2 regions of the Psychrobacillus sp. FSL K6-4615 genome follow, and region 2 is predicted to be linked to the other one. Evidence: a T-box and tRNA genes for the amino acid it is inferred to sense, from the RefSeq annotation. Region 2 holds a T-box; the other holds one or more tRNA genes.
What was found. A T-box is a leader RNA that pairs with one kind of tRNA and senses whether it is charged. The one in region 2 lies ahead of ileS (isoleucine--tRNA ligase), so its partner is inferred to be a tRNA-Ile.
Positions count from the first base shown of each region.

Region 1: it has a tRNA-Ile gene. The T-box ahead of ileS (isoleucine--tRNA ligase) is inferred to sense a tRNA for this amino acid. The anticodon was not compared.

Region 1 is NZ_JBBOYQ010000001.1:2,480,499-2,484,206, forward strand. Features, by position in the region: gene MKX53_RS12335 (1,4-dihydroxy-2-naphthoate polyprenyltransferase) at 1-865, shown strand, start outside; gene MKX53_RS12340 (hypothetical protein) at 917-1,756, opposite strand; tRNA gene MKX53_RS12345 (tRNA-Glu) at 1,971-2,042, opposite strand; tRNA gene MKX53_RS12350 (tRNA-Ser) at 2,049-2,139, opposite strand; tRNA gene MKX53_RS12355 (tRNA-Asn) at 2,145-2,219, opposite strand; tRNA gene MKX53_RS12360 (tRNA-Ile) at 2,224-2,300, opposite strand; tRNA gene MKX53_RS12365 (tRNA-Gly) at 2,308-2,381, opposite strand; tRNA gene MKX53_RS12370 (tRNA-Phe) at 2,388-2,463, opposite strand; tRNA gene MKX53_RS12375 (tRNA-Asp) at 2,538-2,613, opposite strand; tRNA gene MKX53_RS12380 (tRNA-Met) at 2,617-2,691, opposite strand; tRNA gene MKX53_RS12385 (tRNA-Ser) at 2,744-2,836, opposite strand; tRNA gene MKX53_RS12390 (tRNA-Ile) at 2,847-2,923, opposite strand; tRNA gene MKX53_RS12395 (tRNA-Met) at 2,930-3,003, opposite strand; tRNA gene MKX53_RS12400 (tRNA-Ala) at 3,028-3,103, opposite strand; tRNA gene MKX53_RS12405 (tRNA-Pro) at 3,116-3,192, opposite strand; tRNA gene MKX53_RS12410 (tRNA-Arg) at 3,198-3,274, opposite strand; tRNA gene MKX53_RS12415 (tRNA-Leu) at 3,290-3,378, opposite strand; tRNA gene MKX53_RS12420 (tRNA-Gly) at 3,394-3,468, opposite strand; tRNA gene MKX53_RS12425 (tRNA-Leu) at 3,486-3,570, opposite strand; tRNA gene MKX53_RS12430 (tRNA-Lys) at 3,595-3,667, opposite strand; tRNA gene MKX53_RS12435 (tRNA-Thr) at 3,674-3,708, opposite strand, start outside.
Region 2 is NZ_JBBOYQ010000001.1:1,185,695-1,189,402, reverse strand. Features, by position in the region: gene ileS (isoleucine--tRNA ligase) at 1-1,636, opposite strand, end outside; T-box leader at 1,711-1,932, opposite strand; gene MKX53_RS05580 (DivIVA domain-containing protein) at 1,982-2,491, opposite strand; gene MKX53_RS05575 (YlmH family RNA-binding protein) at 2,590-3,378, opposite strand; gene MKX53_RS05570 (YggT family protein) at 3,427-3,690, opposite strand.

The DNA of each region.
Region 1 (3,708 bases), 1.3 Mb from region 2:
ACTGACAAGACCACATACCCTAACTGCCTCATTTGCACCAGTTTTTCTTGGTACAATGATTGCCCTATACGAGGCAAATATTGATTGGCTATTGTTTATTGCTATGTTATTAGCTTGTCTACTGATACAAGCTGCTACAAATATGTTTAATGAGTATTATGATTTTGTACGAGGTCTCGATAGCGAGGAATCGGTCGGTATTGGTGGGGCAATTGTTAGGAATGGTGTAAAACCCAAAACGGTAATGCAACTAGCTCTATTGCTATATGTAATAGCTGCTATATTAGGTATCTATATTTGTTATGAAAGCTCTTGGCTATTATTAATAGTCGGTGCAATTTCTATGGCAGTGGGATATTTCTATACTGGGGGACCTTACCCTATTTCTAGTACTCCCTTTGGTGAGCTTTTCAGTGGGTTATTTATGGGGATGCTTATTGTTTTAATTGCAGTTTATATTCAAGTAGGTTCAGTGCCTTTATTCGCTGTATTGTTATCTGTACCAAGTGCTCTGCTAGTAGCAGCAATCATGCTATCTAATAATATTCGCGATTTAGTAGAAGACACAATAGGCGGACGAAAAACGATGGCTATATTAGTTGGTCGGAAAACAGCAATTACAATTCTAGCTTCCTATTTTGTTTTGTCTTACCTATGGATTATAGGTTTAGTAGTTTTGCAAATAATCACTCCATGGAGTTTATTAGTTTTATTGAGTTTGAAAAAACCTATACATGCGATAAAATTATTTAAACAAACAGAAAATCCAGTTAAAGTTGCGCCTGCTATGAAAGACACCGCTCTTACGAATACGATTTTTGTATTCCTTTTAGGCTTAGGTCTATTGATTGGCTATTATTTATAATATTTTAAAAAACCAGAATGCTAGTAAAAAGCTAGCACTCTGGTTTTTTTCTTATTTATAGGATAATAACTCTGCTTTAAGTACACCTTTTTTATCGACAAGCTTGATAATTCCGATTCCAGGTGCGATATAGAACGTGTAGCCATAGTTTGTGCGAACAACTACCACGTTTTGGAATGTTCCGGCTTTTACTTTAACCGTACTAGTAGTACTTTCCACATTTACATTATAAAAAGCTTGACTGTTGTCCTCTGTTAAATAATATTCTTTCGTTGTTTTTCCTTCAATCAATGGAAAAGCAATATCAAGTATGGCCCAATCTGTATGACCTACCCCAAATATTAAACGATCTTTATGTTCAATATAAGTAAAACTATTTAGGGAATTACCTTTCTTCATTAGAAAAGCTTCCGTCACATCATATTCAGAATTATAGGAATCACTAACAGTAAATTCATTTTGTGTATTTTCAGTAAAGCTAGGAGAATAAACAAGCTTCATCCCTGCTTTTGGAGTTAGCCCACCAATTACTTCTTTATTAAGCAAAGCTAGCTTACTTTTAGATGGAGTTTCATATTTCACTTTAGAACCTTTTTGTACGAAACTACTTGCCCCTACTCCATATAAGCCACCATTTGTTCCCTTATACGTATAGACTCTATATTCATCACCTTTTTTTAGTGTGCGTACTTTATTAAGTGATCCATTGGAGCCAACTTTAACTAAATTCGTGTCTGCAAGAATTGTTACTTTACCTATTTGCCCTTGTTTTAACTCTGTTTTTCCCCACATAACTTTGTTTGTAGCTGCGTCTGCTTGCATGTTACCTAAGCTTGTGAAGCCTACCGCTAGTACAAGTATGAGCATAACTTTACTAAATTTTTGAAACAACTATAACCTCTCCCTTCATTGGAAATTATATCATATTTTAAAACCACTATAAATATAACCTTAGGTTCATTATTCATGCGGTATCAATGGTCATTATGTTGTATACATTCTATTGACTGACCTTTCCATACATTGGCATAGAAAAAGAGAAAGGAATAAAATAAAAGTTAAAAATAAAAAAGGTAACCAATGATTGGTTACCTTTTTTTGAGTATGACCCCTACGGGATTCGAACCCGTGTTACCGCCGTGAAAGGGCGGTGTCTTAACCGCTTGACCAAGGGGCCAATATATGGCGGAGAAGGAGGGATTTGAACCCTCGCGCCGGTTGCCCGACCTACACCCTTAGCAGGGGCGCCTCTTCAGCCACTTGAGTACTTCCCCATATATGGCTCCGAAGGTAGGACTCGAACCTACGACCAATCGATTAACAGTCGATTGCTCTACCACTGAGCTACTTCGGAATAATGGTGGGCCTAAATGGACTCGAACCATCGACCTCACGCTTATCAGGCGTGCGCTCTAACCAGCTGAGCTATAGGCCCATTATTTTGGAGCGGGTGAAGAGAATCGAACTCTCATCATCAGCTTGGAAGGCTGAGGTTTTACCACTAAACTACACCCGCATTAAATGGTGGCTCAGGACGGAATCGAACCGCCGACACAAGGATTTTCAGTCCTTTGCTCTACCGACTGAGCTACTGAGCCTCTTCAATCTTAAAATAAAAGCTAATTGTTTAGGCTATATTTACAATTGATATGTATTAATATTATTAAATAAATGGCGGTCCCGACCGGGATCGAACCGGCGATCTCCTGCGTGACAGGCAGGCATGTTAACCGCTACACCACGGGACCATTTGGTTGCGGGGACAGGATTTGAACCTGCGACCTTCGGGTTATGAGCCCGACGAGCTACCACTGCTCCACCCCGCGACAATAAAATACTTAAGGATTATTATTACTTCCACAAACAATAAGATAAAAATGGAGGAGGAAGAGGGATTCGAACCCCCGCGCGGTATGACCCGCCTGTCGGTTTTCAAGACCGATCCCTTCAGCCGAACTTGGGTATTCCTCCAAGACATTGTTGGTGGACCTTGCAGGACTCGAACCTGCGACCGGACGGTTATGAGCCGTCTGCTCTAACCAACTGAGCTAAAGGTCCTTAAGATGGCGGCAGAGGGAGTCGAACCCACGACCTTTCGGGTATGAACCGAGTGCTCTAGCCAACTGAGCTACACCGCCATGATTTTCAAACTAATTTATAAATGGTGGAGCCTAGCGGGATCGAACCGCTGACCTCCTGCGTGCAAGGCAGGCGCTCTCCCAGCTGAGCTAAGGCCCCATAAATAATAACTGGTCGGGAAGACAGGATTCGAACCTGCGACCCCTTGGTCCCAAACCAAGTGCTCTACCAAGCTGAGCTACTTCCCGTTATATGGTGCGCTCGGCAGGACTCGAACCTGCAACCTCTTGATTCGTAGTCAAGTGCTCTATCCAATTGAGCTACGAGCGCAATGTTTCAAAAAAGTGGTGCCGAGGACCGGAATCGAACCGGTACGGTAGTCACCTACCGCAGGATTTTAAGTCCTGTGCGTCTGCCAGTTCCGCCACCCCGGCACTTTAGTGAATCTTTGGAGCGGAAGACGAGGTTCGAACTCGCGACCCCCACCTTGGCAAGGTGGTGTTCTACCACTGAACTACTTCCGCTCGGTTATTAAATTAAATGGTGCGGGTGAAGGGAGTCGAACCCCCACGCCTTGCGGCGCTAGATCCTAAGTCTAGTGCGTCTGCCAGTTCCGCCACACCCGCATACATAATTCACTGAAAAAGTGATGAGCCATGTAGGATTCGAACCTACGACCCTCTGATTAAAAGTCAGATGCTCTACCAACTGAGCTAATGGCTCGGAAAATGGTGCCGGAGAAAGGACTTGAACCCTCAACCTAC
Region 2 (3,708 bases):
GGAATACTAAATCATCCCGTTCTTCTAGAACACCTTGATGAGATGAACCCGAATCAAACCATACATCCATGATATCTGTTTCTTTTGTAAAGATACCATTTGGACTACCAATATGAGTGAATCCTTCAGGTAATAATTCCTTCGCTTCTCTTTCAAACCAAATATTCGATCCGTGCTCTCGGAATAGTTTAGAAACATGTGAAATCGTCTCTTCTGTCAGGATTGGTTCTCCATCTTCCCCATAAAATACCGGAATTGGAACTCCCCATACACGTTGTCGAGAAATACACCAGTCTCCACGATCACGAATCATGTTAAATAGACGAGTCTCTCCCCATGCAGGAGTAAATTTTGTATCTCGAATTGCTTGTAGTAATTCATCTCTAAATGCCTCAATTGAAGCAAACCATTGAGCAGTAGCACGATAAATAACTGGTTTTTTTGTACGCCAGTCATGTGGATATGAATGCGTAAAGAATGTAAGTTTCTCAAGTGCACCAGCAGCTTCTAGAGCTTCTGTAATTGCTTTGTTAGCTGTATCATAAAATAATCCTTCAAAACCTGGTGCTTCAGCAGTCATAACACCGCGGTCATCCACTGGACAAAGGACATCTAATCCATAAGCTTTACCAACATAAAAGTCATCTTCCCCGTGACCAGGCGCTGTATGAACACAACCAGTACCAGATTCAGTTGTTACATGCTCCCCAAGAATGATAAGAGAATCACGATCGTATAAAGGATGTTTTGCAACTAAGCGATCCATTTCTTGACCTAATAGTGTACGCTCTACTGTGTATTCTTCCCAGCCTAATTCTTCTGCCACAGCTTTTACTAAATCTAATGCAACAACAAACTTAGAACCCTTCGTTTCGACAACTGCATACTCCACTTTTGGATGTAAAGAAATAGCTAAGTTCGCAGGAATAGTCCAAGGTGTTGTAGTCCAAATGATAAACTTTGTTCCTTCTTCAAGAACTCCTTTACCTTCCGTTACCTTAAAGCTTACATAGATAGATGGTGATTTTTTATCTTGGTATTCAATTTCAGCTTCTGCTAATGCTGATTCACTTGAAGGTGACCAGTAAACAGGCTTTAATCCTTTATAAATGTATCCTTTTTTAGCCATTGCACCGAATACTTCGATTTGACGTGATTCAAAATCAGGAGTCAATGTAACATATGGATTTTCCCAGTCACCACGAACACCCAGACGTTTGAACTGCGAGCGTTGATTATCAATTTGTTGATAAGCATACTCTTCACAAAGCTTTCTAAACTCTGCTAAAGACAGTTCTTTACGTTTCACACCTTTATTTGTTAATGCTTGCTCGATTGGAAGACCATGTGTATCCCAACCTGGAACATACGGTGCGTGGAAACCTGTCATAGACTTATGACGGACAATCATATCTTTCAATACTTTGTTTAATGCGTGACCCATATGAAGATCACCATTTGCGTACGGTGGTCCATCATGCAGTACAAAAAATGGTCGATCTTTTGTATGATCCTGTACTTTTTTATAGATATTCTGCTCTGCCCATTTTGCTTGGATTTCTAACTCTTTCACCGGTAAGTTTCCACGCATTGGGAAAGCTGTCTTAGGCATTAATAACGTATCTTTGTATTCCATCTTATTACCTCCTAATTAGTAAAAACGTAAAAATTGTATTAATCTACACGTAAACAAAAAAACTCCACATCCCAAAAAGGGACGAGGAGTTATGCTCGCGGTACCACCCTACTTGCGATTTCTCAAAAAATCGCCGCTTAGAATGCCATAACGGGGCACTAACCGAAGACACTTACTAAAAAGTTCAGTGCCCTTGCTCCAAAGTGATAATCTAAAGAGTTTATATTCCTGAGCTCTCACCATCCTCAGGTCGCTTTATCAAAAACAAATTTAGACGTCTTTTTCTACGCATATTATATGATATGAAATTATTATAGGTAAAGTATGGCGATGAGTCAAGAAATGTTAATCTTCTGTTACAGATAGTCGATCAATTACTTCTGTATCCACATCATATTGCATTAAATGATTCCAATCATCAGTATTGATCAAGTCTAACTGTGCTTCTACTAACATTTTAAAGCGATTGCGGAATACTTTTGATTGTTTTTTTAGATCCTCTATTTCCATCGCAATTCTTCTAGCTTTCGTTAAAGCTTCATTAACGATTCGGTCAGCATTTTTCTCTGCCTCTTTCACAATCAGCTTCGCTTCTTTTTGTGAATTGCGACGGACTTCTTCTGCAGCCTCCTGAGCAACGACAATGGATTTATGTAGGGTTTCTTCAATCGAAGTAAAATGACCAACCTGTTCGCTTGAAGTTTTAAGCTTTGTTTCTAATTCTTTTTTTGCTTTTGTCAAAATTTCAAGGTCTTTCATTATTTGGTCAAGGAATTCATTTACTTCGTCTTCATTGTACCCTCTAAATCCTTTACTAAATTCCTTGTTATGTATATCAAGTGGTGTTAGTGGCATTTTAACATCTCCTTCACTTTACTAAACTTGTATTCTTTCTCCCATTATACATTTCTACGAGATTGAATACATCTATATTTGAAATATTCTTATAAAAATTAATTTTTTAGTTCTAATCTACCTATTTGTAATCGAATTTTATCTTTTTTTGTCCTGCCTTCCATCATGATTAATTTCACTCTTCCATGTCCTCTTATAGAAATGAGATCGAGTTCTTGTAATTCAAGGGATACTTGATCTTTCTCGGACCAGTTCACTTTCACTTTCCCACTTTGAATAAGAGATGCAGACTTTTGACGAGAAATATTAAAAATTGAGGCAATTACAGTGTCTAAACGGAGTGAGCTTACCGTTAAGGTCTCAGTCATCCATTCCTCCTGTTGAACAAAATAGTCTTGTGGATTTCCTACATCATCGATATGAACTTTCACTTTTCCAATAGATGTAAAATTAGCTCGTACATAATCCAGTACCTCTAAAGCTACAACGAACTGAATGGCACCATCTTGTACACGTATATCTCCAAATTTACTACGATCAATTCCTAAGGACATCATCGAACCAAGCACGTCCTTATGTTTTAACGTTACAAATTTAGTAGGGTAATGGACCTCAACTACCCTCATAGAGAAATCAATTTCCGATGAAACATAATAGGAAGGAAACAATAGAACTCTTCTTCTCTCCGCATCCTCTAATGCACCTTCAGCGCTAGAACCAATATCTTCATATTGTCTACGAATCGAGTCTACTATAAATTGCTGCCTAGGATCTAGAAAGTCCGTTAACTTAGGAGCATATCGGTCCTCTACTTCCCGCATCATACTAACAACCTGCTCAATAAAAGGCTGTTCTTCTTTTCTAAAATGTTGCATTACATTTTCCATTATAATATTTCCCTTTCAATTATAGTAAAAAACCCCACGGAAGTGAGGTTAGAGAACTATATTAGCTATATAATATATACCCGTCATTGCTAGGTTTAATACAAAAATTGCAACGATTGGTGAAATATCAATCATTCCTAGTGGTGGAATAATTTTTCTAAACGGTTCTAAGTAAGGTTCACAAATTCTACCTAAAAACTTCCCGAAACTCGATTGTTGAATGCTAGGTACCCAAGACATTAAAATATATGCAATTAATGCATACGAATAAATTCGAACACCTAAACTTAATAAAGTTAAAACTAATGCCATAGTATAATTACTCCTCTG